Regions from separate parts of the Pseudomonas sp. EB271-G4-1 genome, predicted to be linked through region 3. Evidence: riboswitches for the same ligand, from Rfam matches in the RefSeq annotation. Region 3 holds a riboswitch; each other region holds the start of a gene.
What was found. Region 3 has a riboswitch for cobalamin ahead of cobO (cob(I)yrinic acid a,c-diamide adenosyltransferase). Riboswitches for the same ligand answer to the same signal wherever they lie in the genome.

Region 1 (11,187 bases), on a different contig from region 3:
TAGAGCGGCTGCTGATGACACAGCAATAGGGTGTATGTTACGTTATAACAACATAGAAACTGTCGATTGCTAACCGACAGCGTGACCCACCCCCTGCCTGCGACTTTCGATGACAAACCTTGTTCAAATCCCGCCCATCACCCGCCTGGGCCAACGCCTGACGTCCATCGATGCCCTCAGGGGCCTGGTGATTATTTTCATGCTGCTGGACCATGTGCGCGAGACGTTCTTCCTGCACCGCCAGGTCACCGACCCGATGCTCGTCGACAGCACGGAGCCAACGTTGTTTTTCAGCCGCACCCTCGCACATTTGTGTGCGCCGGTGTTCGTTCTGCTCACTGGACTGTCGGCATTCCTGTACGGTGAGAAGCACCAGGGCACGCCGTCGATGTTCCTGTTCAAGCGTGGCCTGTTCCTGGTTGTGCTGGAGTTCACCCTGGTGAATTTCGCCTGGACCTTTCAGTTCCCGCCTGCTGTGATCTACCTGCAGGTGATCTGGGCGATTGGTGTCAGCATGATTGCTCTCTCTGTATTGGCCTGGCTACCTCGGCCAATATTGTGTGTCCTGGGCCTGGCCATAGTCGGTTTGCACAACCTGCTCGATCCCCTGCACTTCCCGCCCGGATCGGCGCTGCACCTGCCTTGGGCGATTTTGCATGATCGCGGCTGGATCGAATTCTCCGACCACTTGCGCCTGCGCACCTCCTACCCCGTGCTGCCGTGGATCGGCGTCATCGCCCTGGGTTACTGCATCGGTCCGTGGTTCGCGCGCTCTACCTCGTTCGCAATGCGTCAGCGTTATCTGTTGCTGACAGGTGCCTGTGCATTGATCGGTTTCATCGCCCTGCGCCTGGTCAACGGTTATGGCGAAGCGCAGTGGGTGGTTCATGAAAGCACGACAGAAACCCTCATGAGTTTCTTCAACATCACCAAGTACCCCCCTTCCCTGCTGTTCCTGTGCCTGACACTGGGCGTGGGGCTTTTACTGCTGCTTGGCTTCGAGCGGGCCCGGCAGCGCCAATGGATCAGCATCCTGGCGGTATTTGGCGCGGCACCGATGTTTTTCTACCTGCTCCATCTGTATGTGCTGAAAATGCTTTATCTGCTCAGCGCGGCATTTTTCGGCCTGAACCAGGGCGACTACTTCGGCTTCCACGGCATAGGTACCGTATGGCTGATCGCCGTGCTCCTGGCGGCAACGCTGTATCCACCGGTGCGCTGGTTCGCCGCATTGAAGGCGCGTCGTCGCGATATCGCCTGGCTCAAATACTTCTGATCAGGCGATGGGTTCGCCTCGGGCGGCATGATCGACTACCATGCCGCCGCCGGTTCCCAAACGGGATTAATAGGGAATCCGTGATGCTGCCAACGCATCAAACGGAACTGCCCCCGCAACTGTAGGTGCCGAGCCTGCTCCTGAACTGCCACTGGGATCGATTCCCGGGAAGGCTGGAGCACGCCATGACGCATCAGTCAGGAGACCTGCCGGCCAAGCAACAAATCACTAACCGGCGGGGTGTCCGGGAAGGACATCTGCGCGCGCGTCACTCAGGTGATGGGCCTTGCACTGCTGTTTTCGGCAGCGCTCGATGATGTGTTTTCCAGACCTTGCACCCTGGCTGCGTGTACGGTTCAAATGGAGATTGCATCATGCTGTTGCCGCGCTTTTTCGCCCTCGTCACCGGCCTGGGACTTTCTGCCCTCGCCTGTGCCTCCCCTACTCATTACCCGCTGACGATCGAGAACTGCGGCAGCACACTGACGTTCACGCACGCCCCTGTCCGGGCGGTGACTATCGGCCAGGCCGGCACCGAAATGCTCTTCGCCCTGGGACTCGGTGACAAACTGGTCGGCACTTCGCTGTGGTTCAATGATGTGCTGGGCAAATACAAGGGGCAAAACGACAGGATCGAACGCCTGGCCGATAACGAGCCGAGTTTCGAGTCGGTCATCGGCAAGCGCCCGGAACTGGTCGCTGTCGAACTTGAGTGGATGGTCGGCCCGCAAGGCGCAGTCGCTACCCGCGAGCAGTTTCACGAACTGCAGATTCCAACCTATCTCATGCCCTCGGACTGCGAATCCAAGGACAACCTGGTGGGGGCCGACGGCACCCGCCTGCAGCCGTTTCGCATTGACAGTCTCTACAAGAGCATTACCCAGCTGGCCGAGATTTTTGATGTCCAGGCGCGCGGGCAGCAACTGAACGCGCAACTGCAGGCCAGCCTGGCCAAGTCCATTGCCGCGGTGCAAGGCAAAGACCTCACGCACACCAGCGCGCTGGTCTGGTTTTCCAGTGCCAGCCTGGACATCGATCCCTATGTCGCCGGGCACAAGGGCATCCCCGACTTCATGCTGGGCACCTTGGGCGTGCGCAATGTGGTGCAGTCCGACGAAGAGTGGCCAACCGTTGGCTGGGAAACCATCGCCAAGGCCAACCCGACATTCCTGGTCATCGCCCGCATGGATCGCCGGCGTTTCCCGGCTGACGACTATCAACGGAAACTGCAATTCCTGCGCAGCGATCCCGTGACCCGCAACATGGACGCGGTGAAAAACAACCGCATCATTATCCTCGACGCCATGGCCATGCAGGCCAGCTTGAGAATGTTCGACGGTCTCGAATCGCTGGCAACGGCCATCAACCGCTACGACCTGCCAAAATGACCGCAACGCTGATTCGCACTCTGCTTGCACTGGTGATGCTGCTCGTGGCCGTGATCGCCGGCGTGGCCATCGGTGAAACCCGCATCGAACCCGGCGTGGTGTTCCAGGTGTTGGCCAATAAAATGTGGATGGCCGGGTATGTCCTCGATCCTATCGATGAGGGCATCGTCTGGAACTACCGCCTGACTCGCGCGTTGGTGGCGGCGGCTTGCGGGGCGGGCCTGGCGACCTGCGGGGTGATCCTGCAATCGTTGCTGCGCAACCCGTTGGCCGATCCCTACCTGCTTGGCATTTCCGCGGGGGCCTCGACGGGTGCGGTGCTGGTGGCGTTGCTGGGCCTGGGTGCCGGAGCAATTTCGATGTCGGCCGGGGCGTTTGCCGGCGCCGTCGCCGCCTTCACCGTCGTGGTATTGCTGGGCCGTGCCAGCGGTTCGCCCGGCAGTACCGGCCAGATCATCCTGGCGGGCATTGCCGGTTCACAACTGTTCAATGCGCTCACCGCGTTCCTGATCACCAAGTCGGCCAGTTCCGAACAGGCTCGCGGCATCATGTTCTGGCTACTGGGCAATCTCAGTGGCGTGCGCTGGCCCTCCGTGTGGCTGGCTGTACCGGTTGCGGTGGCCGGCCTGGCGGTTTGCCTGTGGCACCGGCGGGCACTGGATGCCTTCACCTTTGGCGCCGACTCCGCGGCCTCACTCGGCATTGCGGTTCGTCCCGTGCAATTTCTGTTGATCAGTTGCGCCGCCCTGGTGACGGCGGTGATGGTGTCGATTGTCGGCTCTATCGGTTTCGTTGGACTGGTCATTCCCCACGCCGCAAGGCTGTTGCTGGGCACTCGGCATACCCGCCTGTTGCCGGCGAGTGCGCTGGGCGGTGCGGTGTTTCTGGTGGCCGCCGATGTGCTGTCGCGAACCTTGATCAAGGGCCAGGTAATTCCGGTCGGCGTGATTACGGCATTGGTCGGCGCGCCGGTGTTTGCGCTGATCCTGGTCGGTCGGAGGAATGCCCGATGAATGCGCTTGCGCCGGTTACCGACGAAACCGTGCTGAGTTGTTCCAGCCTCGGATTGCATATCCGCGAAGTTGAACTTCTGCACCAGATTCACCTGGACATTCGTCGTGGCGAAACCCTGGGCCTTGTCGGGCCCAACGGCTCTGGAAAATCCACCCTGCTCAAACTGCTGGCCGGCGTGCGTGGGCCCAGCCGGGGAGCGGTCCATCTCAACGGCCAAGACCTCAAGGCCCTGTCCCGGCGAACCATCGCCCAAACCCTGGCGGTGGTTGAGCAGCAGGCCGACACCCTGGATGCGATCAGTGTGTTCGATGCCGTGGCCCTGGGCCGAACGCCGTGGTTGTCGGCCTTGAGTCCATGGTCGAAGGCGGACGAAGACATCGTCCATCAAGCCTTGCGCGACGTCGATGCGACGCATCTTTGCAGGCGCACGTGGCGTAGCCTCTCTGGCGGCGAGCGTCAGCGCGTGCATATCGCTCGCGCCCTGGCCCAGCGCCCGCAGATCCTGTTGCTGGACGAACCGACCAACCACCTGGATATCCAGCACCAGATGGCGATTCTGCACGTTGTTCACGCATTGCCCGTGACCACCGTGATTGCCCTGCACGACCTCAACCAGGCACTCACCTGCGATCGTCTGGCGGTGCTGGAAAAAGGGCGCTTGGTGGCCCTTGGCAAGCCGCTCGAGGTGTTGACCCCGCGACGCCTGCTGGAGACTTTCGGGGTGCACGCGCACTACCTCATTGACCCCTTCGACGGCACGCACATCCTGCGCTTGCGCTCATCCTGATTTGTTTGTGGACACCCCGGAATGCATACCCGATCAGCCATTCTCTTCGCCCTGGCAAGCCCTCTCGCACTCGCCGATTCAGTTCAATCGCAAGCCAAGGGATTTATCCAGGACAGCGCCTGGAGCGTGCTCAATCGCACGGTTTACGACCATCGCGAGTACCTCAATGGCGCCCGCAATGGCGCTGCGCGTAATGCCTACAAACCGCGTGATGAGCGTAATGGCTACGCCGAAGAATGGGCCTACGGGCTGATGGCGACGGTGCAATCGGGCTTCACCCAGGGCTTGATCGGGGTGGGCATGGATGCCCATGCCTACCTCGGGGCACAACTCGACAGCGGCGGTGGCCGCGCAGGGAAAGCGCGATTGCTCGGTCTCGACAACCAGGGACATCCCAAGGATGCGTTCAGCCGCGGCGGTGCGGCACTCAAACTGCGCCGGTCATCGACCGTGCTGAGCTATGGCGAACAGCGCGTGAAAACGCCGGTATTCAGTTCGTCCGATAGCCGTCTGCTCCCGGAGACCGCCACCGGGGTGTTTCTCACAAGCAACGAGTTCGAGGCGCTGACGCTGGTAGCTGGTCATTTCAGCGAAAGTACCGATCGGAACGCCAGCAGCCATGACCAGGGCTTTGTGGTCAACTACTCCAACGCCGTGAAAGGCAATGCCTTCGATCTCGCGGGCGTGGTCTTCACACCGGCAAAGAAGCTGACCGTCAGCGCCTATACATCGCGCTATGAGGACACCTGGAACCAGCATTACCTGGGTAGCTCCTTCATCCAGCCGCTGGATGAAACCCGCGCGTTGTCGATCAACCTGAACCTGTACCGCACCACGGATGAGGGCAAGTCGCTGTCCGGCAGGATCGACAGCACGACCTGGAGCCTGATGTCCACTTACACCCAAGGCCCCCATGGCTTCAGCCTCGGCTATCAGAAGGTGGACGCCAACACACCGTTTGACTACGTCACCCGTGGCGCTATCTTCATCAGCAACGCCGTCCAGCTGTCGGACTTCAACGCTCCCCATGAACAGTCCTGGCAAGCCCGCTACGATCTCGATGCCAGCCCCTGGGGGTTACCGGGCCTGTCCATGAGCGCCGCCTATGTGCGCGGCAGCCGGATCGATGGAAGCCATGTCGACCCGCAAGGCGGCTACGCCTACCTGGGTTATGGCGAAGGCGGCAAACATTGGGAGCGTGACCTGCAGGTGCGCCATGTGGTGCAAGGTGGCACGGCGAAAGGCACCACCCTGTCGTTGCAATACAATGTGCATCGGGGCAATACCGCACAGGCAGAACTGGACACCGACCAGATACGCCTGGCTGTGGAGTATCCGCTGACGGGAAGGTTTTGACGCGTGCCGCAATGACGCAATTAATGGAGCAGTCATAACAATGATCCTGGTTGTTGAAGGTATCAGCGCCAGTGGGAAAACCACTTGGTGCGCCGAGCATGGAAAGCAGCATGTCATTCCCGAAAACGGCCGTTTTGATAACGAGCCGGACCGGATAAAGAATCCAGTCGGAGCAGCCACCTTTTGGGCAGAGCGAAACGTGGATCGCTGGCAACAAACGTTGGCCATGGAAAACACCTCTTCGTGGGCCTTATGTGACAGTGATCCTCTCAAGCTCCACTACATCTGGAGCCTTTGGCAAATCGGCGAGGCGAGCGAACCCGAGTGGCGGGTAGAGTTGGACGCTACAAGAGAAACGATCGCACAAGGACGTATTGGCTTTGCTGACTGTTATATTGTTGGCCGCATCGATCCCCAGCTCGCGCGCGCGCGTGCCAAAGCAGACACCACCCGCCGACGCAGCAAATTCGAGCTACACGTGCGCCTCCAACAAGCGCTGCTGACTTGGTACTCAGCCATGGATGAAGTGCTTCCCGGCAGAGTGCGATTCGGGTTTCCTTCAAAAATGCCCACCGTCGGCAACCTTGATGGGAGATATTCGGTAACGGCATTTGATCAAATGATCGCATCGCTCCCCGGAAAGTAATCAGTACTCCAACGCTAAGATGGACCCTCTCCACTACAAGGAAGCAACATTCATGGAAAGCCCCTTTTCTCAAGTCACCGAACGTTTGAACAATCGCCGATTCACGGTAGCAGGCAATACCCACGGGCTGTCCGGTGCAGGCACGGTGTTTCACTACCAGGTCGAGGGAGATGCCATTTCAAGTACCTACCAGGGCGGCAAGATCCGCATGGGCCATCAGGTCGGCCGCGTGACAGGCCCCGAGACCATCGAGCTGCTTTTTCATTGCCTGACCACGGAGGGTGAGATTCTGTCCGGCTGGTCTCGTGGCACGGTAGGCGTTGATCACGAGGGGCGGACCACCCTGTCCTTCGTATGGGGTTGGTTGTCGGGTGCGACTGGAGGTGGGGAGTCGAGCTACGTCGAGCTTGTCGCTTGGCAAACGCCGTCAGACTGCAAAAAGCCGTGATCTTCACACAGTGCCCAAACCGGAGGACAAAATGAAAGGAAGCTGCGCTTGTGGGGCTGTAGGCTATGAGATCGACAGCATTGATATGCCGATCAGCCATTGTCACTGCAGCACCTGCCGCAAGACCCATGCCGCTGCTTATGTCTCCACGGCTGGCGTGTTGAAAGAGCATTTCAGGTGGACACGAGGCCTGGACGCGTTGAGGCCTTTCGAGTCAACTCCCGGGAAGATCCGACACTTCTGCTCGCACTGCGGATCGCACCTTGCGGCAGAGCGTAACGGCTCAAGCGCGATGATCGTGCGCGTGGCGACGCTGGACGAGGATCCTGGTTCCAGGCCCGAATATCACATCTGGACGGAGCAGGACGTGGCGTGGCTGAATGGGGAGGGTCTGCCAGGGTACTCACAATGGCAGCCTGGGCGATGATGGAAAGTTTGCTTGGCCCTCACCACTTCTGGAATGACAACAGCCGATTCACGACTCGCCATCAACCAGTCTAACCCTGTGGCAATCAGCGGGCCCCAGCGTCTGCCCGCTCGCTGAGCGCACCTCAATCGGCATCAACGGCTTGCCGGACGCATTGTCCAACAGCACAGAACGGGTCTCCTGCGGCTCGAACAGGAATCGTTCGCCCCACTGCCTCATGCAGACCACCAACGGAAAGATCTCCCGTCCTTTCTCTGTCAGCACGTACTCCTTGTAGGCGCTGCCATCCGACGCCGGTCGGATGTCGAATATCCCGATCTCGACCAGAGTCTTCAGTCGCGAAGCCAGAATATTCTTGGCCACGCCCAGGCTCTTCTGAAATTCGCTGAACCGGCGAATGTCGTCAAAGGCATCGCGGATGATCATGAGCGACCAGCGATCGCCAATGGCTTCCAGTGTTCTTGCGACCGGGCATTCGTTGCCTTGTGGCGTAGCGTCGTCGAGCATTTTTTACTCCCGGGAATGTGGTTGCAATTTGAAACCTGTCATGCCAACAATAGATTCAGGTTTTAATTTGCAACCAGTTTAACGCCACGGAGGCGCACATGACAGCAGATACCGATTCAGCGGCCCAATGCCTGGTCAGGCGGCCTGGGCAAATCGGCGAATGCACCGGGTTCGAACACTCTCCAGGGCTTTCACCATCGCTGACGTTATTGTTTTCCATCACCTGCGCACTTGCAGTCGGCAACGTTTACTTCGCGCAACCGTTACTCGATTCCATGGCCCAGAGTCTGGGCGTGGACTCATCTATGATCGGGATTGTGGTGACGGCCACCCAGGTGGGTTACGCGCTGGGGCTGCTGTTCATCGTCCCGCTGGGGGATCTGGTCAATCACAAGCGGCTGATTCTGGCGCAAGTGCTGCTGTCGGCGTTGGCGCTGGCGGCGGTCGGTGCTGCCCAGCAATGGCTGGCCCTGTTGAGTGCCATGATCGTGATGGGCCTGCTGGCCGTGGTCGTACAGGTACTTGTGGCATACGCCGCCGCGCTGGCAACGCCCTCGCAACGCGGGCAAGCCGTCGGGACGGTAACCAGCGGGATTGTCCTGGGCATTCTTCTGGCGCGGTTTACCTCTGGCGTGATTGCGGACATCGCGGGCTGGCGCGCCGTGTACTTTGTGTCTTCAGGGCTGATGCTTACGCTCGCGGCGGTGCTGTGGAAAAGCGTGCCCGTAACGGCAGTGCCAAGGCATCAAGACAGCTACCTCACGCTCATCCGTTCGCTGTTCACCCTATTCATTACCGAGCCCACGTTACGCGCCAGAGGCCTGTTGGCGATGCTGATCTTTGCCGCTTTTTCCGTGTTGTGGACGTCCATGGTGCTGCCCTTGAGCGCCCCGCCGCTGTCGCTGTCACACACGGCTATCGGCCTGTTTGGCCTGGCCGGCGTCGCCGGTGCCCTGGCGGCCAGAAGAGCCGGTCGCTGGGCCGATCAAGGCCTGGGGCAACGAGTGACCGGCATTTCGCTAGGGCTCCTGACGCTGTCCTGGTTGCCCATTGCATTCGCCCAGACGTCCCTGGTCGCCCTGGTCTGCGGCGTCGTCCTGCTCGACTTTGCGGTGCAGGCAGTACACGTCAGCAACCAGAGCATCATCTTCGCCGCACGACCCGACGCGCACAGTCGCATGGTCGGCGCCTACATGTGCTTCTACTCGGTCGGCAGCGCGCTGGGAGCCGCCGCAGCGACCCAGGTTTATGCGCTTTGGGGCTGGATGGCCGTCAGCCTGCTGGGCGCCTCGATCAGTGCTGCTGCTCTGGTCTTGTGGTTTTTCTCGTCGCCAAGTCAAGACGATCTGCACTGAATGCAATACGTTCTGGCGCCACGAGCATGGCATCCAAGGCAACACTGTCCGCACTCCCAACGCACACCGCGCCGGGTTGTTGATTAGCGTTCCTCACCACTCTCCTGGAAGCCTTGATCATGAAAACCTTAAGCATCGACAACAGCAGCACCAACGTACAAAGCTCTTCCACGCTCGGGATCAAAACCATGGCGCTTGGCACCTATGGTGCCTACTTTGCACTCGCCGTCATTTACTTCTGGTTTGGCGGGATGAAGTTCACCCACTACGAAGCCGTCGGGCTGGTTCCGTTGGTGAGCAACAGCCCTCTGCTGGGTTGGGTCTACGACATTTTCAGTGTCGATACCTTCTCCAGCCTGCTCGGCATCCTGGAGGTCTCGATCGGGGTCCTGATTGCAGGTCGCTTGCTGTCACCCAAGCTTTCATTGATCGGCGCAGCCCTGTCTGCCGGACTGTTCTTCACCACCTTGAGCTTCATGTTCTCGACCCCCGGCGTGATTGAACCCGGCCTCGGTTTTCCAGGCATCTCGGTGGCGCCGGGGCAGTTTCTGCTCAAGGACATCGGCTTGCTTGCCGCCTCGATATTTATCGCCGGCCACTCGCTGACTGAGCTGCAAAGCCGTTGAACCGATGATCGACCCTGCGCGATGGCCTGAAGCAGTTCGATGCTTTCAGGCCATTGCCCCATCATCGTCTCCCGCCAGGTCTTTCACCCAGTCCCGCGGGCTGCAGCCCGTCTTGCGTCGAAACGCACGTGCCAGTGCCGAAGGGCTTTCATAGCCGACCTCGGCGGCGATCAGCGTAATCGACCGCCCTTCACGCAGACGCTTCTGCGCCAGGCTGATCCGCCAACTCAACAGATATTCGGCAGGTGTCTGCCCGATGACGTCGCGAAAATGCACCGCGTAGGCCGCGCGCGACATATTCGACTCGCTCGCAAGTTGCGCAATTGACCAGGCACGCTCGGGTGCGTTGTGAATTTGCACCAGGGAGCGCGCCAACCGCGGATCGGCCAGGCCGGCCATCATTCCGGTGCGCAATTGTTGGTGATCAAGCAGATGCCGAAACAACAGGATGATCAGCAGTTCAAATAAACGCTCCAGAGCTGCCTCCCTGCCACAATGCGCGCTCGCTGCTTCGCCGAACATCCACTTCAGCGTATCGGCCAGCATGGGCAGTTCATCCAGGGACAACACCAGGTAATCGGGTAACGAAGCCGCCAACGGATTATCGATTCCGCCCTCGAACTCCATTGAGGCACACAACAGTTGAGCGCCCTCGGACTCATTGGCAAACAACTGATGCCGGCTGGGGCGTGGCATGAAAATCAGGCTGGGCCGGGTCAGCAGCACGTCCTTGCGATCGGCGCCCAGCAACGTGACGCTGCCCGCCTGCAGCAGATGAATATAACCACGCCCTTGCGCACCATCGTAGGACGCGAGGCCGCATAACCTGCCGTTGTAAAACAGGTTTGCGCGTACGCCGAACTGCGAAAACAAGGTAGACAGGCGATCCATGGACGATCTCTTGGCCAGGCCTAGACGCTCAGATCATAGCATCGGCGGTGGGTGCTTCGACGCAAGCCCCGTGCCTGGAACCTTCGAGGCTCTCTCTTCGCGCCTGTTGCGGGCGAGGACACTGTTTCCATCACCTGACGACGTCCGGGCCTCCCCCAAAGGAGGGGGATAAAAGCCCGGCACATCACACTATTGTGGACGCCTGTAACGGGCCGAGAATTGCTTCCATGGCCCACACTCGACACTGTTTGACGAGAGATGCCATGACTGACCTGCTGCTCAACGAACGCGAACTGCGCTTCCAGCTTTACGAGCTGCTCGATACCGAAGCGTTGCTGCAACGCCCGCGCTACGCCGAGCACGACCGCGGCGTGTTCGACGCTTCTCTCACCACCGCCCGCCAGATCGCCGCTGAGCTGTTCGCCCCGCACAATCACAAGGGCGATGCCAACGAACCGACCTTCGA
Region 2 (8,076 bases), on a different contig from region 3:
CAAGCAGAACACCCCGGGTATCGGCATCCGCGTCTTCATCACCCAGCCTGGCACCCAGTACGCCGAAACCTGCATTGCCTACTGCAAGCCGGGCGAAGAAAAACCCGAAGACACCGCGCTGGGGCTGAAAAGCTTCACCGCTTACATCGACCATTTCAGCGAAGCGTTCCTGGACGATGCCGTTGTCGACTATGCCACCGACCGCATGGGCGGCCAGTTGACCATCAAGGCGCCAAACGCCAAAGTGCCGATGGTCAACGCCGACAGCCCGGTCAACGAGCGCATCAACTACTACCTGCAAACCGAGATCAATCCTGGGTTGGCCAGCCACGGCGGCCAGGTCAGCCTGATCGACGTGGTCGAAGACGGCATTGCCGTCCTGCAATTCGGCGGCGGTTGCCAAGGCTGCGGCCAGGCTGACGTGACCTTGAAGGAAGGCATTGAGCGCACCTTGCTCGAGCGTATTCCCGAGCTCAAGGGCGTGCGCGACGTGACCGACCACACGCAGAAAGAAAACGCCTACTACTAAGGTGTTCGCTGCAAAATGAAAAAACGGCGCCCATCGTGAGCGCCGATCGTTCCCACGCTCTGCGTGGGAATGCCTCATCGGACGCTCCGCGTTCGGCTTTAGAGGGGACGCAGAGCGTCCCGGGCTGCATTCCCACGCAGAGCGTGGGAACGATCATCATGGCCTGTAGAGATGCGCATGCCCCGCACGATACAGCGACGACTCGCTGAACTGCTCACTGCCCAGCACCCGACCCACAAGAATCAGCGCCGTGCGCCGAAACCCCTTGGCTTCCACCTTGTCGGCAATGTCCTCAAGCGTCCCCACCACCCAGTCCTGATCCGGCCAGGTCGCCCGGTGAATCACCGCAATTGGGCAGTCTGCGCCGTAATGCGGCCGCAGTTCGGCCAGGATTTTCTGCAGGTGTTTGACCCCCAAATGAATCGCCATGGTCGCCCCGTGTTGCGCCAGGCTGCCCAGTTCCTCGCCCGCGGGCATCTCGGTCTTGTCGGCGTAGCGTGTCAGGATCACGCTCTGCGAAACGTCCGGCAAGGTCAGTTCCGCGCCCAGAAGCGCAGCGCAGGCGGCCGTGGCGGTCACGCCGGGGACTATTTCAAAAGGGATGCCGAGTTCTCGCAGGTGGCGTATCTGCTCGCCTATTGCGCCGTACAGGCTCGGGTCACCGGAATGCACGCGCGCCACGTCCTGGCCATTGGCATGGGCCGTCTTGATCAGTTCGATGATCTGTTCCAGGTGCAGTTCGGCGCTGTTGACCACCTGTTCGGCGCAGTGCCCTTCCAACACGGCGGCGGGCACCAGCGAGCCGGCATAGATGATCACCGGGCAGGTGCGAATCAACCGCTGGCCTTTGACGGTGATCAGTTCGGGATCGCCGGGACCTGCGCCAATGAAGTAGACCGTCATTAAGGATTCCTGTTGAAAAGGGACGCTGGGCAAGGCTTCAGATGAAGAATGCTCATGATCGAATGCGCAGATTATCGGGGATTTTACGCGGCGCCAGCCAATGCGAGGGTAGCCTGGGCATATTTTTGGCGTGGGATCAGCAATGTAGCCGGGCCGTTGGCCAGTTGCTCGGCCAGTGCCAGGGCGGCACTTTCCGCTACGCCATAGCACCCGGTGCGTTCAAAGGCGATGTCCGAATGATGGCTCAGTCGGGGTTGATAGCTCGCCAGTTGTTCACTGCTGAAATACATCATCTGTAACCCAAGCTGTTCGGCCAGTTCGTTCAGCGCCGGTTCGTCGCGCTTCAAGTCGATGCTGGCCAGGGCCTTGATCCGATGCAGTTCGATCTGGTGCGCCTGCAGTGCCTGGTCAAGCAGTGCCCGCAACGTGCTGACGGGGCAGCCACGCTGGCAGCCCAGGCCGACCACCAGGGTCGGCGCTGCGCTGAGGCCTGTCATGCGGGGTATTGACCATCGCTTTTGCGGCGGAACAACCAGGCACTGATCAGGCCCAGGGCCAGCCAGAACGCCATGTTGGTCAGCTGCGAAGCGATCTTGAACTGAGTTTCCAGTGCCTCTGGAGCGAGCATCGAGTGCACTTGCGGTTGCGGAGCGCCAATCACATGAGGCACCGCAAGGATCGCCACGCCAAGGACTTTCATCAGCCAGTGACGGCTGAACACGATCAGGGCGATACCGACAGCGGTGGAGGCGGCGGTGCCGATCCACCAGAGTTGGCGTTGCGCCAGATCGGCAGCCGCGGTGCCCGGCAACTCAGGTGGCAGGCCAAGCGTCGGCGCCAGCACAAATGTCGCGTAGCCAGCCAAGCCCCAGAGCAGGCCCTGGGAGGTTTTGGTCGGCGCGCGCAGGGTGTAGAGACCAGCGAGCATCAGGGCGAAACCAACCGCCACTACCAGGTTACCGCCAGTGGTCGACAGCACGCGCTGCCAGCCGTCTTCCGGTTCCCAGGCTTCGGCATCGTGGGTATGTGCGGCTACACCAGCGGCGTGTTCATGAACTTCAACCGCTGCTGGTCCTGATTGTTCGTAGGTTTCGGCCTGCAAAATCAGCGGTGAAACCCACAAGCTTTGCAGCAGGGTCAGCAGCAGGGCGGCCAGCAACCCGGTGAAACCTGCGGTTTGCGCAATACGCTTGATCATGTCGACAGGTCTCAATGGCACGGGAACGCGGAACTGTGGCGCGTATCGTGTGCGGCGTTGTGCACTGCTTCGATGTGCGAGAAACCGGCGAAATACACCAGGCTGGCGCCGAGGATTGACGCAAAAATCGCCGCGGTCAGGCGTTGGGACAGGGTAGTGGTGCTGCTGGCGGCATTGCTGTGGCCGGTGCTGCTGATAATCGACATGGCGCTTCCCTCTGTTCGGTCAGCGGGGAATAAGAGCGCAAGCAGAACTCCGCACGACCGAGCGCGCAGAAGTCCGAACAGCGCCCGCCCACCGCGGGTTTGTTGATTGAAGTGATGGTGATGGTCACTTTGTGTTGCGGGCCGGTCTCCGGGCTCACGAGGGGCGCAGGCGTTAGCCTGAACCTTCCAGCGTCACCTTCCCATGCCGCATTGGCACAGTGGATCTGACGCTTCACTCGCTTACCGTTGCGGGGGCAGCACCGGACTGACATGGCCTGAAGTAAAGCACATGATTCACCGGTTTCCCGTTTCACCCTGTGAAGGGCACCCGTAACAAGATGCGTAGGAGAGCATGGGCGGGGGGCGGGCGTCAATTGGCAAGGGTTCTCACTTGAACATCGAGTCGTTCCCTTCGCGAGCAAGCCCGCTCCCACATTTGACCGAGTTCCTTCAGGGCAGACCCTCAAGTGTGGGAGCGGGCTTGCTCGCGAAGGGCGCACCGCAGGAATCATGTGAACATTGACCCGCCCCGATACCATGCGTAGCCTTGCGCTTTCGAGGTTCTTCGGCGTTTGTCGAAGCTAAGAAGGGAACGCGGTCAATGCCGCGGCTGCCCCCGCAACTGTGAACGGTTCAGTTTCTGCCATGCCACTGCATGCGCCAGCCATGGCGCGCGCGGGAAGGCGCAGCAACCGCCAGTCCAACGACTGGCCAGCCGTCAGCCAGGAGACCTGCCTCGATACAGATTCTCACTACAACCGGGCGGGGTGATCCGGTGGCGAACGCTTCCTGCGCGCGTGTGCGTTGCCGGTTCTCGTCCCGTATGCCCGCCACCTTGCCAAAGGGCATCCGATGAAAACACTGGCCAAACTCCCCGTCACCATCGTCACCGGCTTCCTCGGCTCGGGCAAAACCACCTTACTGCGGCACATGCTCGACAACGCCCAGGGCCGCCGCATCGCGGTGATCGTCAACGAGTTCGGCGAGCTGGGCATTGACGGCGAAATCCTCAAGCAGTGCTCTATCGGTTGCACCGAAGAAGAGGCCAACGGCCGTGTCTACGAACTGGCCAACGGCTGCCTGTGCTGCACCGTACAGGAAGAGTTCTTCCCGGTGATGCGCGAACTGGTGGCCCGTCGTGGCGACCTAGACCACATCCTGATCGAAACGTCCGGCCTGGCCCTGCCAAAACCTTTGGTCCAGGCCTTCCAGTGGCCGGAAATTCGCAGTGCCTGCACCGTTGACGCGGTGATCACCGTGGTCGATAGCCCGGCCGTCGCGGCTGGCACGTTCGCCGCGTTCCCGGATCAAGTCGACGCCATGCGCAAACTCGACCCGAACCTGGATCACGAATCGCCTTTGCACGAGCTGTTCGCCGACCAGTTGGCCAGCGCCGACCTGGTGATCCTCAACAAGGCCGACCTGATCAGCCCTGAAGACCTGGCACGCGTACGCCTGGAAGTCGCCGAGGAACTGCCGCCAGCGGTGAAAGTCATCGAAGCCAGTAGCGGGCGCCTGCCGCTGGACGTGCTGATCGGCCTCGGTGCCGGGTCCGAAGAACACATCGACAGCCGTCACAGCCATCACGATCACCACCATGAAGGCGAAGACGATCACGACCACGATGCCTTCGATTCGATCTCCATCGAACTGCCGGCATCCGACGAAAGCCTGCTGATGGATGCGCTGACCCAACTGGTGGTGCAGCACGGCATCCTGCGCGTCAAAGGTTTCGCCGCGGTCCCGAACAAACCGATGCGCCTGCTGATCCAGGGCGTGGGCACCCGATTCGACAAGCATTTCGACCGCCAGTGGAGCGCTGAAGAAGCACGCACCACCCGTCTGGTGTTGATTGGCCAGGCGCTGGACGCCACAACGCTCGAAGCGCAATTGCGCGCCGCGCTCAGCGTGTAACCCATGCACCTGCTCAGGACCCAGCCCGGCGGATTCGTGTCGGATGACAACATTGCCGACCTAGGGCAAACCCCCGCCGAGCTGGTTATCCTGTGCAGCGGCGACTCCAGCCTGGCGTTGCTTGCCGAAGCGGCGCAGCAGTTGCCCGAAGACTACCCAAGCGTGCGCCTGGCCAACCCGATGCAGGTGCAGAACCATGCATCAGTTGATCTGTATGTCGACGAAGTCCTGCGCCATGCCAAGGTCATCCTGATTTCGCTGCACGGCGGCATTGCCTATTGGCGCTATGGCGTCGAGCGGCTGGTGGAGTTGTCGCAGCGGGGTGTACAGCTGATCCTGGTGCCGGGCGATGATCGACCGGACCCGGAGCTCAGTGATCTGAGCACCGTGGGCGCTGGGGATCGCGACCGGCTTTGGCAATTCCTGCGTCAGGGTGGCATGGGCAATGCCCTCGACTTTTTCCGTTGCCTGGCCAATCGTTGGCTCGATCGCGACTACGCCTGGGCCGAGCCGCACACCTTGCCGCGTACGGCGATTTACCACCCACAAAAAAGCCCTGCGGCGCTGAGCGACTGGCGGGCCCAGTGGCAGAGCGGTCAGCCAGTGGCGGCGGTGCTGTTCTATCGCTCGCATTTGCAAGCGGCGAATACCGCATTCATTGATGTTTTCTGTCAGCGCTTGCAGGCGGCGGGGCTTAACCCGTTGCCAATTGCGCTGGCCAGCCTGAAAGAGCCTGGCTGCCTTGCCGTGGTCGAGGACTGGCTGGATGAAGTCGAGGCGGGGGTGATTCTCAACACCACCGGTTTCGCCCAATCCAGTCCGGAGGCACCGCACTTGCGGCCATTTCGCCGCAATATCCCGGTGATCCAGGCCATTTGCGCCCAAGACAATGAACCGGGTTGGCGAGCCAGCGAACAAGGCCTCGGCCCCCGCGATCTGGCGATGCACATTGCGCTGCCGGAACTGGACGGGCGCATCATCAGTCGCCCGATCAGCTTCAAGGACCTGGCCTGGCGCAGCGAGCGCAGTCAGTCCGACGTGGTCTGCTATCGCGCTCAGCCAGAACGCATGGACTTTGTCGCGCAACTGGCGCGGCGCTGGATCGATCTGGCGCGGTTGCCCAATGGCGAAAAACGCATAGCGCTGATTCTGGCAAATTACCCGACCCGTGATGGTCGGATAGGCAACGGCGTCGGGCTCGATACACCGGCTGCGGCTTTGAATATCCTGCGTGCGCTGCATAAAGAAGGCTATCCGCTGCCAGCCGATCTGCCTGCCAGCGGCACCGCGTTGATCCAGCAATTGTTGGGCGGTGTCAGCAACGACCTCGAAACCCTCGATCAACGCCCGTGCCAGCAAAGCCTGGCCATGGACGATTACCTGCTGATGTTCAACGCGTTGCCGCAAGTCAATCGCCAGGCCGTGCTGGAGCGCTGGGGCGAGCCCGACAGTGATCCGATGTGTCGTGGCGGGCGGATGATGATCGCCGGGTTGCGCTTTGGCCTGACCTTCGTTGGCATCCAGCCGGCGCGGGGTTACCAGGTCGATCCAAGTGCGGTGTATCACGACCCGGACCTGGTGCCTCCCCATGGCTACCTGGCGTTCTATTTCTGGTTGCGCAATACCTACGGCGCCCACGGCGTAATCCACGTGGGCAAGCACGGCAACCTGGAATGGCTGCCGGGCAAGGGCGTAGGGTTGTCGGAGCACTGCTGGCCGGATGCGCTGCTCGGGCCGTTGCCGAACATCTATCCGTTCATCGTCAACGACCCGGGTGAAGGCGCCCAGGCCAAGCGCCGCACGCAAGCGGTGATCATCGACCACCTGATGCCGCCACTGACCCGCGCCGAGACCTACGGCCCGCTGCGTAATCTCGAGTTGCTGGCCGACGAATACTACGAAGCGCAATTGCTCGATCCACGGCGAGCGCGGGAACTGCAGCGCGACATCCTGCAATTGGTCCGGGACACCCACATAGACCGCGAGCTGCAATTGGACGATCAGCTCGATAGCGATGCGGATGCGGCGATCTGGCTGCCGCGCCTGGACACTTACCTGTGCGACTTGAAAGAGTCGCAGATCCGCGATGGCTTGCATGTTTTTGGCGAGTCACCGGCCGGAAGGCTGCGCATCGATACGTTGCTGGCGCTGCTGCGCATTCCCCGGGGCGATGGCCGTGGCGCGCAATCGAGTGTGCTGCGGGCCTTGGCCAAGGCGTTCGCGCTGGGCTTCGACCCACTGGATTGCGCGCTGGCCGAGCCGTGGAGCGGACCGCGTCCCGGCGAATTATTGTCGGTCAGCGGTGAACCCTGGCGCACCACGGGCGATACCCGCGAACGCCTCGAACTGTTCGCCGCACAGCTTATTTCACAGGTGTTGAATGCCCCCTGTGAGAACCTCCCAAAGGAGGCTTGCTGGACTGAAGTGAACGCTATCCTCGAGCATTTGCGCGAACTGGTAGCACCCAGGCTGGATGCCTGTGGCCCCGCAGAAATGCGTGGCCTGCTCGACGCCCTCGGCGGCCGGTTCGTCCCGGCAGGCCCCAGTGGCGCGCCGAGTCGCGGTCGCCTGGACGTGCTGCCCACCGGGCGCAACTTCTATTCGGTGGACGTACGCAACCTGCCCACCACCACCGCGTGGCGCATCGGTTTCCAGTCCGCCAACCTGATTCTCGAACGTCACCTGCAAGACCATGGTGATCATTTGCGTCAGCTCGGCCTGTCGGTCTGGGGCACTGCGACCATGCGCACCGGCGGCGACGATATCGCCCAGGCCATGGCGTTGATGGGCGTGCGACCGGTTTGGGCCACCGGCAGTCAACGGGTGGACGACTTTGAAATTCTGCCGCTGAGCCTGCTTGATCGTCCGCGGGTGGACGTGACCTTGCGTGTATCGGGTTTCTTCCGCGATGCCTTCGCCAACCTGATCCGCCTGTTCGATGCGGCCGTGCAAGCGGTCGCCGCGCTCGATGAGCCGGATGACTTGAATCCGCTGGCAGCCAAGGTGCGCGCCGAGCGTGAAGCGCTGTTGCAATCGGGACTGGATGAAGACGCGGCGCGGCGGCAGGCCGGCTGGCGCATTTTCGGTGCCAAGCCCGGCGCGTATGGCGCAGGCGTGCAGGGCGCCATCGATGGTCGCCTGTGGCAAAGCCGCGAGGACCTGGCCGAGGTTTACCTGAATTGGGGTGGCTACGCGTACGGCGGGTCTGATGAAGGTACGGTGGCCCGTGAGCAGTTTTCCCAGCGCCTGAGCCAGGTACAGGCGGTGCTGCAAAACCAGGATAACCGTGAGCACGACCTGCTCGATTCCAATGATTACTACCAATT
Region 3 (11,187 bases):
CGCCGTCGTAATGCCTGCTGACGCCACGGGCGGCGCGACGCAGGTTGATGCATAAACATTGGGATTCGAGCATGGTGCGTGTATATACCCGTGGTTGAATGAAAGCAAATTTATGTTACACCAAACCCCTCTACCTGTAGGAGCGAGCATGCTCGCGATGGACGTCAACGATGACGCTGACTGCCTGACACCCCTCGGTGCTTGTACCTCCATCGCGAGCATGCTCGCTCCTACAGGATTAGCGCCACGCCCACCAGCACTGCTACTTCCAATAGCTCCAGCAACGCCCCTGCCGTGTCACCTGTCGTGCCGCCCAATCGGCGCAGCATCACCTGCCTCAGCCAGGCAAACAGCAGCGCCGCCAGCAGCAGCGCCCAAACGCCGTTGAACCCAGCGATCAGCACACACAACAAGGCACTGACCGCCAACACCTGCTTGCCCGCCAACCGCGGAAGATGATCGGCCAGCGCCTGGCCCAATCCACCGGGACGCACGTAGGGCGTGGTGAGGAACAACCCCAGTAACGCGCTGCGGCTAATCAGTGGGACGATGATCAATAGCACACTGTGCTGCTGCTCAATCAACGCTAGCAACGCGGCAAACTTGAGCAGCAACACCAGCACCAGCGTGACCACGGCGATCGGCCCGCTGCGCGGATCCTTCATGATCGTCAGCGTGCGCTCGCGGTCGCCGAATCCGCCCAGCCATGCATCGGCGCTGTCGGCCAGGCCATCCAGGTGCAGCGCGCCACTGAGCAGCACCCACGCCGTCAATAGCAGTGCGGCATGGAGCAGCAGTGGCGTGCCCAGCAACAGCCCGTTCAGCGCCCACAGAATCACGCCGAACAGCACACCCACCAGCGGATAAAACAGCAGCGAGCGCCCCAGTTCCTCAGGCGTTGGCATGCCCGGTAGACGAATCGGCAGGCTGCTGAGAAATTGCAGGGCGATCCAGAATGGCAACATGTTCAGCGCACTTCCCTCAAGACACCACCGGGCTCGACCAAGAGCGAGAACAGCGCGCCGTGCGCCACTTCGACATTGAGCAGTTGCTCGCGGGGCAAGCCCCGGGCGTGGGCCAGCAATAAACGCATGACCCCGCCATGACTGACCAGCAGCACACGCTCTCCGGCGTACGCCCCATGCAAGCGTGCGACCGCCGCGAGTACTCGCGCTGAAAACTCCGCGACCGGTTCACCCTCTGGCGGGGTAAACGAATACGGATCAGCCCAGAACAAACCCAGGGCCTGGGCGTCGGTTTCCATCAGTGCCGCGGCACTCTGTCCCTCCCAGGCACCGAAGTGCAGTTCCTGCAGGTCTTTGTTCAGCTCGATCGGCAGTCCTGCCTGCATCGCCAGTTCTTCGGCGAAACGCGCACAGCGCTGCAAAGGCGAGCTGACCAGGCGATCCCAGGGCCCCTGCCCCGCCACCGCCTGGCGCATCTGCGCCCAGCCCTTGTCGGTCAGCGCATCGTCAAGGCTGCCGCGCAAGCCGCCACCGAGTTCTGTTTCACCGTGACGCAACAAGTCCAGATGCAAGATCATGCCGGACGGTCCGCCACCGCCGCTTCGGCGAACGTCGCCATCTGCCCGTGCAGCTCGCAGGCCAGACGCAGCAATGGCACGGCCAGCGCGGCACCACTGCCCTCGCCCAGGCGCAAGCCGAGGTCCAGCAAGGGTTCGGCCTTCAGGGTTTCCAGCACATGACGATGGCCCGGCTCGGCTCCGCGATGACCGAACAACAGCCATTGGCGGCACGACGGATTCAAGCGCACCGCGACCAAGGCCGCGACACTGCAGATGAACCCGTCCACCAGCACTGCAATGCCTTGCTGGGCGCACGCCAGGTAGGCGCCCACCAGTGCCGCGATTTCAAAACCGCCCAGATTGAACAAGGTCTGCAGCGCATCGCCACGTTGAGCGCCGTGCAGCACCAGCGCGCGCTCGATCACTTGCGCTTTACGACTGACACCCGCCGCATCCAGCCCCGTACCCGGCCCGGCCAGATGCACCACCGGGCAATCGAGCAAGGCACAGGCCAGGGCGCTGGCCGCCGTGGTGTTGCCGATGCCCATTTCGCCACCGATGAACAGTTGCGCACCCATCGCAACGGCGCGCTCAACGCTGTCGCGACCGGCCTGCAACGCGCGTTCGCCTTGCGCCGCGGTCATCGCTGGCCCTTGGGCAAAATTCGCCGTGCCGGGCCCGATGTTCAGGTGTCTCACACCCGCCAGTTTCAACGACGGTGTGATGGTGCCCAGGTCGACCACTTCCAGGGAGGCGCCCAACTGCCGCGCCAACACACTGATCGCTGCACCGCCGCTGACGAAGTTGAGCAGCATCTGCCCGGTAACTTCCTGGGGATAGGCCGACACTCCCTCGGCCACCACACCATGGTCACCGGCAAAAATCGCGATCCACAACCGCTCCAGACTCGGCTTCACCTGCCCCTGCAGTCCGGCCAGTTGCACCGCCACCGACTCAAGCTGACCGAGTGAGCCGGCCGGCTTGGTCAGTTGCTGTTGACGGGCTTGCGCCTGCTCGACCGCCTGGGCGTCGATCGGTTTGCAGGGGTTCAGCCACCAGGTTGGGCTCATAAAGCAGTTCCTTTCAAAGTCAGGGGCAGGCCGGCAACGGTCAGGACGACACGCTGGCAACGCTCGGCCAGGGCTTGATGCAGCCAACCGGCTTCATCGACATAGCGGCGAGTCAATTCGCCCAGCGGCACGACGCCCATTCCGGTCTCGTTGCTGACAAAAATGATTTCACCCGGCAACGACGCCAGGCATTCGAGCAAGGCTTCGCGCTCGGCCACCAGACGCTCGGTGTCATCGAGCATCAGCAGGTTGGTCATCCACAACGTCAGGCAGTCCACCAGCAGGCAGCGCTCGCTGCTGGCGGTTTCGCGCAGGATGCGGGCCAGTTCCACAGGCTCTTCGATCAACGCCCATTCGGTCGGACGGCGGGCGCGGTGATGGGCGACACGCTCGTTCATTTCACCGTCCAGGGGTTGGCTGGTGGCGATGTAGGTCACTTGAAGGCCGCTGTCTGTCGCCAGCTTTTCAGCCAGGCGACTCTTGCCGGAGCGGGCGCCGCCGAGGATCAGTTGGAGCATGGTTTATTCCATAAAATGTGCAGTGTCATGACGGGCCCCTTCGCGGGCAAGCCCGCTCCCACAGTTGTTTGGGTTGGTCACAAAACTTAAGTACACCCGTTAACCCTGTGGGCGCGGGCTTGCCCGCGATGGGGCCAGCACGGCCAACTTAAAAACCACAGAGCTCGCGCAACAGCCCGGTATCCAGATGCTTTTCAACCAGATCCGCCAAGCGCTCGATATCCCGCTCGCGTAAGCCGTGGTAATCCACCTCCTGCACATTCTGCAAACCCGCCCATCGCAACAGCGCACTGCACGCCGCCGGGGATTCAAACAGGCCATGCAAATAGGTGCCGAAAATTTGCCCATCGACACTCTGCGCGCCATCGCAACGACCATCGTCCAACTGCACGGCGGCATTTTCCAGGGCAGGTCCGGTGGTAACGCCAGCGTGAATCTCATAGCCGCAGACCTCGGCATTCTCCAGTGCAAGACGCCCGCGCACGTTGCGTAGCTGCTTGTGTTCTTCGAGCTGCGTGGTGAATGCCAGCAGGCCCAGGCCATCACTGGACCCCGGCGCGCCTTCAAGTCCCAGCGGGTCATGCACCTGCTCGCCGAGCATCTGCAGGCCACCGCAAATACCCAGGACTTTGCCGCCATAGCGCAGGTGTCGCGAGATCGCGGCGTCCCAGCCATTGGCGCGCAGATAGGCCAGATCGCTACGCACGCTTTTCGAGCCTGGCAGAATGATCAGGTCGGCCGCTGGAATCGCCTGGCCGGGGCCAATGAATTGCAGGTCCACTTGCGGGTGCAGGCGCAGTGGATCGAAATCGGTGTGGTTGCTGATGCGCGGCAGCACCGGCACCACCACCTTCAACAGCTGCCCGGCCTTGTCGGCCTGGCGCTGGTCGATGCCGTCCTCGGCCTCCAGGTGCAGGTCCATCACGTAAGGCAGTACGCCGATCACCGGCTTGCCAGTGCGCGCTTCCAGCCAGTCGAGACCGGGTTGCAGCAGGGCGATGTCACCGCGAAAACGGTTGATGACGAAACCTTTGACCCGCACCTGCTCGGAGGGCGACAGCAGTTCCAGGGTGCCCACCAGGTGAGCGAAAACCCCGCCCCGATTGATGTCGGCGATCAGCACCACCGGGCAATCGACCGCTTCGGCGAAGCCCATGTTGGCGATGTCGCCAGCGCGCAGGTTGATCTCGGCCGGTGAGCCCGCCCCCTCGACCATCACCACTGGATACGCTGAGCTCAAGCGTTCGTGGGACGCCAGCACCGCTTGCATCGCAATGGATTTGTAGTCGTGATAGGCCACGGCATTCATCGTGGTGACTGCACGCCCATGGATGATCACCTGGGCGCCGGTATCGCTGTTGGGCTTGAGCAGCACCGGGTTCATGTCGGTGTGGGGCTCAAGAAAAGCAGCCTGGGCTTGCACGGCTTGCGCGCGACCAATCTCGCCACCGTCGGCAGTCACCGCGCTATTGAGCGCCATGTTCTGCGGCTTGAACGGCACCACGCTGACACCCTGGCGCGTAACCCAGCGGCACAGTGCCGTCACCAGCGTGCTTTTACCGGCGTCGGATGTGGTGCCCTGCACCATTAGCGTGGTCATTGGCTTTCCCTGGTGAAGGCGTCGAACGCGCAGTCGAGGCGGGCCCAGTCGGCTTCATCGCCAGGCAGGCCGAAACGCAGGCTGCTGTTGTGGGTGAACAGGCGCAATAGAATGCCGCGCCGGGCCATGAACTCGTGCAGTACTTCGGCGCGCTCGGTGATTAGCCATTGGAACAAGGCGCACCCGCCTTGGGGTTGGAAGCCGTGCCGGGTCAACAGGGTGGCCAGCCGCGCACTGGCCTCATCGGCGCGCTCGCGCTGCCGAACGTGCCCTTCGGTGTCGCGCAGGCACGCCTGGCCCAGCACTCGGGTCGGCCCGCTGACCGCCCACGGCCCTACTTGCTCGGCGAGCAACTTGAGCAACTTGCGCTCAGCCAGGACAAAACCCAGGCGCACGCCGGCCAGGCCGAAAAACTTGCCAAAGGAGCGCAGCACGATCAAGCCTACCTGATGGGCAAACGGCGCCACACTCAGGTGCGGCGTGTTGTCCATGAAGGCCTCGTCCACCACCAGCCAGCCACCGCGCGGGGCCAGGCGCGAATGCCAGTCGAGCAGCCGGGCGGGCGTCAGGTTCAGCCCGGTTGGATTATTCGGGTTGACCACCACCAGCACGTCGAGGCTATCGACGAAGAAGTCGACCTCCTGCTCCAGCACTTCGCGCACGATGTAGCCATTGCGCCGCCACGCCTCGGCATGTTCGGCATAACAGGGTGACAGTACGCCGACCTTGCCCGCCCGCCGCAAACGCGGCAGCAACTGGATGGCCATCTGCGAACCGGCGACCGGCAACGCTTGCAAGGTGCCGTAGTAGTCGCAGGCCGCCTGCTCCAGACCGTCATTGGTTTCCGGCAATCGCGCCCAGGCCCGTTGCGGGATGTCCGGCACTGGAAACGGCCAGGGGGCCAGGCCGCTGGACAGGTCAAGCCAATCGGCTTCATCGATGCCGTAATCGTGCGCCGCCTTGCGCAGTCGTCCGCCGTGCTCAAGCATAAAATTCAGACCCCACGCACAGAATCAGCAGCCACAACCATACCCCACGCTGCACCAGTTGCCAGCCGCGGTCGATGGCGTCGGCATCCGCCGGCACGCCCTCGCCCAGCGCCGGGCGCTGATGCAGTTCACCGTGATAAATCGCCGGCCCGCCCAGCTCGACGCCTAACGCACCGGCCCCCGCCGCCATCACCGGACCGGCATTCGGGCTGTCCCAGGTTGGCCCCTGGGTACGCCAGCATTTCAACGCCAGTCGGGTCTTGCCCAGCAGTGCATAGGTCAGCGCCACCAGGCGCGCCGGAATGTAATTGAGCACGTCGTCGATCTTGGCCGCCGCCCAGCCGAAACGCTCGAAGCGTTCGTTGCGATAGCCCCACATCGCGTCCAGGGTGTTGCTCAAACGGTAGAGCACCACGCCGGGCGCACCGGCCACGGCAAACCAGAACAGCGCGGCGAACACCGCGTCGCTGCCGTTTTCCAGCACCGATTCGGTGGCGGCACGGGCCACGGCGGTTTCATCCAGATCACTGGTTTTGCGGCTGACCAGATAACTCACGCGTTGGCGCGCTTCTTCAAGGTCACCGCTGCGCAAGGCCTTGGCCACCGGCGTGACGTGCTCGCCGAGGCTGCGCATGCCCAGGGCGCAATAGAGCGCGAGAATCTCGACGATCCAGCCGACGTACGGCGCCCATGAGAGCGCCGTGGCCAACAGGGTCAGCGGCACTACGGCGATCACCCACGCGGTGACCCCATGGCTGCGCCAGCCGCGACCGCCACCATTGAAACGTTGCTCGATGCGCTCGGCGAAACGGCCAAACGCCACCAGCGGATGCCAGCGCTTGGGCTCACCCAGCAGCGCATCCAGCGCTACCGCGGCGACACTCAACAACGCCACACTCATTGACTCACTCCCCAATAATTTTCGTACAGCAGCTCACTCAACGGACGCGCCTGCGCCCAGCCTTCGAGCACCAGCATTGGCGCCGGATAGAAGGCCTTGACCGGTCCCAGGCAGAGAATGGCCAGGGGCTTGGCACCAGGCGGCAGGCCCAGCAGGTCCGCCAAGGCTTGCGGTTCGAACAGCGAGACCCAGCCCATGCCCAGCCCTTCGGCGCGGGACGCCAGCCAGAGGTTCTGGATGGCGCAAGACAACGAGGCCAGGTCCATTTCCGGCAGGGTGCGACGACCGAAGATGTGCCGTTCGCGATCGTCCATCAACGCGGCGACCAGCACTTCGGCGCAATCGTTGATGCCCTCGACCTTGAGGTGCATGAATTCGTCGGTGCGCTCACCCAGGGCCTCGGCGGTGCGGATACGTTCTTGCTCCACCAGCTGTTGGATCTGGCCACGCAAGGCTCGATCGCTGATGCGGATGAACCGCCAGGGCTGCATCAGGCCGACACTTGGGGCCTGATGCGCGGCTTCGAGCAGGCGTCGCAGCAGCTCGGGCTCGACCGTGCCGCCGGCGAAGTGACGCATGTCGCGGCGTTCACCGATGGCGCGGTAGACCGCGTCGCGTTCGGCCTGGCTGAAGGCGTTGTCAGTCATGGCTCTTCGCGAGCAGGCTCGCTCCCACATTTGATATGCGTTCCCCTGTGGGAGCGAGCCTGCTCGCGAAGGCGTCCGTCCAGTCAGGCGCAAACAAAGCGGCAATCGCTGATGGATTGGACGGGAAATAAAAGTGCACGTAAGAGGCCGTCATCCGCCCCTCACGATAAACCGCTTCGGCCCCACGCCCGCCGTTAGGACTCAGGCCACGGGCAATCGGAACAAGCTCGGTCGTGGTCAACGAATGGTGATAGGTATGCCCGCGCAAAGAACCTTCCGGCAGCTCAACCGCTTGCAGAGCCAATGCAGCAAGGCGCTTTTGCATCACCGCGTCGCCCTTCAACAAGCCGACCAGCTCGGCACGAGTGCCCTCGACATCGGTCAGCGAATCGAGCAAATAAAGCATGCCGCCGCATTCGGCCAGCAAGGGTTTGCCTGCCGCGTGGTGGGCGCGGATGGCGCTGAGCATGGCAGTGTTCTGCGCCAATGCCACGTGGTGCAATTCCGGATAGCCACCCGGCAGGTACAGGCTGTCGGCCTCTGGCAAACCTGCATCACGGATCGGCGAGAAAAACCGCAGCTCGGCGCCCATCGCCCGCAGCACATCGAGACTGGCGCCATAGGTAAAGGCAAACGCTTCGTCACGGGCCACGGCGATGCGCACGCCAGCCAGCAAGGGCTCGACTGTCACCACATCGGGCGCGGCGAATTCCACCGCCGGCGGCAGTTCGACTTCGCAACTGCCGGCCAGGGCCTCGGCCGCCGCATCGAGGCGCACATCCAGGTCATTCAACTCGCTGGCCTGCACCAGGCCAAGGTGTCGACTCGGCAATTCGATCCCGGTCTCCCGTGACAAGGCGCCATACCAGCGCAGGCCTTCGGTCAGGCTGCCTTCGAGCAGTTGCGCGTGGCGCAGGGTGCCCACGCGGTTGGCCAGCACGCCGGCAAACGGCAAGTCCGGCTGATAACGCGCCAGGCCCAGGGCCAGTGCGCCGAAGGTCTGGGCCATGGCGGTGCCGTCGATCACAGCGAGCACCGGCACGCCGAAATGCCGCGCCAGGTCAGCGCTGGACGGCGTACCGTCGAACAGCCCCATGACACCCTCGATCAGGATCAGGTCAGCGTCGCCGGCGGCCTCCCACAACAGGCGGCGACTGTCCTGCTCGCCGACCATCCACATGTCCAGTTGATACACCGGCGCACCGCTGGCGCGTTCGAGGATCATCGGATCGAGAAAGTCCGGGCCGCACTTGAACACGCGAACCTTACGGCCCTGGTTACGATGCAACCGGGCCAGCGCAGCGGTCACGGTCGTCTTGCCCTGGCCGGACGCCGGCGCAGCAATCAGCACCGCCGGGCAACGTCGAGGCTGGTTCACAGCTCCACGCCTTTTTGCGCCTTGATACCGGCCTGGAAGGCGTGCTTGATCATGCCCATTTCAGTGACGGTATCCGCCAGTTCAACCATCTCCGGCTTGGCGCCGCGACCAGTAACCACCACGTGCTGCATAGGCGGACGCGCCTGCAAATCGCTGAGCACCTGATCGAGATCGAGGTAGCCGTGCTTGAGGGCGATGTTCAGTTCGTCCAGCACCACCAGGCCGATGGACGAGTCGCGCAGCAGTTGCTGCGACACCGCCCAGGCCGCTTCGGCAGCCGCGATGTCGCGCTGGCGATCCTGTGTTTCCCAGGTGAAGCCCTCGCCCATCACATGAAAACGCACCTGCTCGGGAAAGCGCCGGAAGAACAGCTCTTCACCGGTGCTGTTACGCCCCTTGATGAACTGCACCACGCCGCACTGCATGCCATGACCCATGGCACGCGCCAGCATGCCGAACGCCGAACTGCTCTTGCCTTTGCCATTGCCGGTCAGCACCAGCAGCAGGCCACATTCGTTTGGGGAATTGGCGATGCGTTCGTCGATGACGGCCTTTTTGCGCAGCATGCGCGCCAGGTGACGTTCGTCACGATCAGGATTGTCAGACATGGGGGAGCTCTCCGTTGAGGCAGGATTAACGGCGGGCAGGCACAAGAATAGACGGCAAGAAGCCTGGCATCGCCCACCGTGATGCCGCTTGGATGGATCAGGCCGGTCTCCGGGCTCATGAGCGGCGTGACGCCTCGCTGCGCGCCTTCCCGCATCGATGGATCGACGCAGTGGCTTCAAGCGCAGTTTTCACTCATTTACCGTTGCGGGGGCAGCGCCGGGATCGCAGGGCTTCATCGACTGAAGCGCTCACTCACCGGCTTCCCTGTTTCACTCTGTCGACCCAAGCCACAGAGCACCTGAAACAAGCGGCGAAGGTTAGAGGGTTGGGGGTGGAGCGTCAATTGAAGACAGGGTGCCGGAACGAATAACTGCCAACCATTCATAAAATGACGTCAATCTTGTGTCACACTCACTTCAGTGATATCAATTTGCCACAATCTCACAACACAATAATAAGGTGAGCCCTATGCAAGGCATGATCATCAGTAATCCGAAGCTGGAATTCCTGCGTCCGGTGCTGGAGCGCTGGTTCGACTGTATCGATCGTTATAACGCCGTTCGCGGCGACAACGAGACACCCTACTGGCTCGATGAAAAAGCCAACCTCGGCCTGCTTTCTGCCGCGGCATGGATGGCTGAGATGGTCACACTGCAACAATCGCCCACGCGCAAACAGACCGAAGAAGGCGAACGCAACGGCCGCGCCGACCTGTTTATCGCCACCACCGAAGATCGCGCCTGGCTGCAGGCCACGCAGCGCTGGCCACGCGTTAACAGCCTGAACCTGACCCAGGCCTTGCTGGACATCACCAGTGACGCGAAAAAAATCAGCTACGCCAGCGACCTGAGAATCGGCTGCCTGTTCGTCGCTCCCCACAAGAGCCAGCAAGGCGCCACCCCGGAGGAACTCCAGGACATGGTCGATGACCTGCAAAAGGAGCATTGCTGCGCCGTGGCCTGGTATTTCCCCTATGCCTATCGCAAATTGCGCAATGAAGCCGGTCACTATCACCCAGGCATTGCCGTGTTGCTCAAGGAAGCTCGCGGCTAAAGGTTGAACCATCGGGCTTTGCCGCTTCTCTATGATTTAAGTCACTGCATTCATAGGGAAGGTCAGCAATGCGCACATCCGAGCTGGTTTTCGTCATCGCATTAGCGGGAGGGCTCGTCGCCTGTGGCGAAACCGCCCGCTTGCAAGTCACCGACGGCATCGGGCCGTCCCCCAAGCTACCGGAACCGAACAAGACGCTGTTCCCGACAATGAACATCGCCCCGGCCATTGGCTGGGCGGACGGCGCAAAACCCGTCGCGGCCAGCGGTACTCATGTCGGCGCATTTGCCGAGAACCTCGATCATCCACGCTGGCTTTATGTGCTGCCCAATGGCGACGTGCTGGTTGCCGAAACCAATGCCCCGCCCAAACCCGATGACAACAAAGGCATCAAGGGCTGGATCACCAAGAAAGTCATGGGGCGCGCCGGTGCCGGCGTGCCGAGCCCGAACCGCATCACCCTGCTGCGAGATGGCAACCACGATGGCGTTGCCGAAACCCGCACGGTATTCCTGGAAAACCTCAACTCGCCCTTCGGCATGACCCTGGTCGGCAATGACCTGTACGTGGCCGACACCGACCGGCTGTTGCGCTTCCATTATGAGAACGGCAACACGGCAATCCAGAACAAACCGATCAAGGTCGTCGACTTGCCAGGGGGCACCCTGAATCACCACTGGACCAAAAACGTCATCGCCAGCAAGGACGGCAGCAAGCTGTATGTCACGGTGGGTTCCAACAGCAACGTCGGCGAGAACGGCATGGACCAGGAGCAAGGGCGCGCGGCGATCTGGGAAGTGGATCGCGCCACCGGCAACCACCGGATCTTCGCTTCAGGCCTGCGCAACCCCAACGGCATGGCCTGGGAGCCGCAAAGCGGTGCGCTGTGGACCGCCG

Region 1: it holds a riboswitch for cobalamin, as region 3 does, so the genes downstream of both, AC3WWR_RS27450 (ABC transporter substrate-binding protein) here and cobO (cob(I)yrinic acid a,c-diamide adenosyltransferase) in region 3, are expected to answer to the same signal.
Region 2: it holds a riboswitch for cobalamin, as region 3 does, so the genes downstream of both, cobW (cobalamin biosynthesis protein CobW) here and cobO (cob(I)yrinic acid a,c-diamide adenosyltransferase) in region 3, are expected to answer to the same signal.

What each region holds. Positions count from the first base shown of each region.
Region 1 is NZ_JBYTEO010000082.1:3,716-14,902, forward strand. It holds gene AC3WWR_RS27440 (lipocalin family protein) at 1-29, shown strand, start outside; gene AC3WWR_RS27445 (acetyltransferase domain-containing protein) at 110-1,276, shown strand; cobalamin riboswitch at 1,310-1,504, shown strand; gene AC3WWR_RS27450 (ABC transporter substrate-binding protein) at 1,651-2,664, shown strand; gene AC3WWR_RS27455 (FecCD family ABC transporter permease) at 2,661-3,677, shown strand; gene AC3WWR_RS27460 (ABC transporter ATP-binding protein) at 3,674-4,465, shown strand; gene AC3WWR_RS27465 (OprD family porin) at 4,487-5,821, shown strand; gene AC3WWR_RS27470 (hypothetical protein) at 5,862-6,467, shown strand; gene AC3WWR_RS27475 (avidin-fold protein) at 6,520-6,915, shown strand; gene AC3WWR_RS27480 (GFA family protein) at 6,947-7,342, shown strand; gene AC3WWR_RS27485 (winged helix-turn-helix transcriptional regulator) at 7,391-7,849, opposite strand; gene AC3WWR_RS27490 (MFS transporter) at 7,948-9,204, shown strand; gene AC3WWR_RS27495 (YkgB family protein) at 9,324-9,830, shown strand; gene AC3WWR_RS27500 (AraC family transcriptional regulator) at 9,876-10,721, opposite strand; gene AC3WWR_RS27505 (acyl-CoA dehydrogenase) at 10,985-11,187, shown strand, end outside.
Region 2 is NZ_JBYTEO010000064.1:214-8,289, forward strand. It holds gene nfuA (Fe-S biogenesis protein NfuA) at 1-529, shown strand, start outside; gene cobM (precorrin-4 C(11)-methyltransferase) at 686-1,432, opposite strand; gene AC3WWR_RS25170 (cobalamin biosynthesis protein) at 1,516-1,929, opposite strand; gene AC3WWR_RS25175 (CbtA family protein) at 1,926-2,630, opposite strand; gene AC3WWR_RS25180 (CbtB domain-containing protein) at 2,642-2,836, opposite strand; cobalamin riboswitch at 2,959-3,183, opposite strand; cobalamin riboswitch at 3,378-3,589, shown strand; gene cobW (cobalamin biosynthesis protein CobW) at 3,689-4,750, shown strand; gene cobN (cobaltochelatase subunit CobN) at 4,754-8,076, shown strand, end outside.
Region 3 is NZ_JBYTEO010000094.1:7,992-19,178, forward strand. It holds gene AC3WWR_RS28845 (MarR family winged helix-turn-helix transcriptional regulator) at 1-73, opposite strand, end outside; gene AC3WWR_RS28850 (adenosylcobinamide-GDP ribazoletransferase) at 231-965, opposite strand; gene cobC (alpha-ribazole phosphatase family protein) at 968-1,543, opposite strand; gene cobT (nicotinate-nucleotide--dimethylbenzimidazole phosphoribosyltransferase) at 1,540-2,595, opposite strand; gene cobU (bifunctional adenosylcobinamide kinase/adenosylcobinamide-phosphate guanylyltransferase) at 2,592-3,113, opposite strand; gene AC3WWR_RS28870 (cobyric acid synthase) at 3,262-4,713, opposite strand; gene cobD (threonine-phosphate decarboxylase CobD) at 4,710-5,702, opposite strand; gene cbiB (adenosylcobinamide-phosphate synthase CbiB) at 5,695-6,603, opposite strand; gene bluB (5,6-dimethylbenzimidazole synthase) at 6,600-7,250, opposite strand; gene AC3WWR_RS28890 (cobyrinic acid a,c-diamide synthase CobB) at 7,243-8,628, opposite strand; gene cobO (cob(I)yrinic acid a,c-diamide adenosyltransferase) at 8,625-9,236, opposite strand; cobalamin riboswitch at 9,320-9,554, opposite strand; gene AC3WWR_RS28900 (hypothetical protein) at 9,706-10,290, shown strand; gene AC3WWR_RS28905 (PQQ-dependent sugar dehydrogenase) at 10,359-11,187, shown strand, end outside.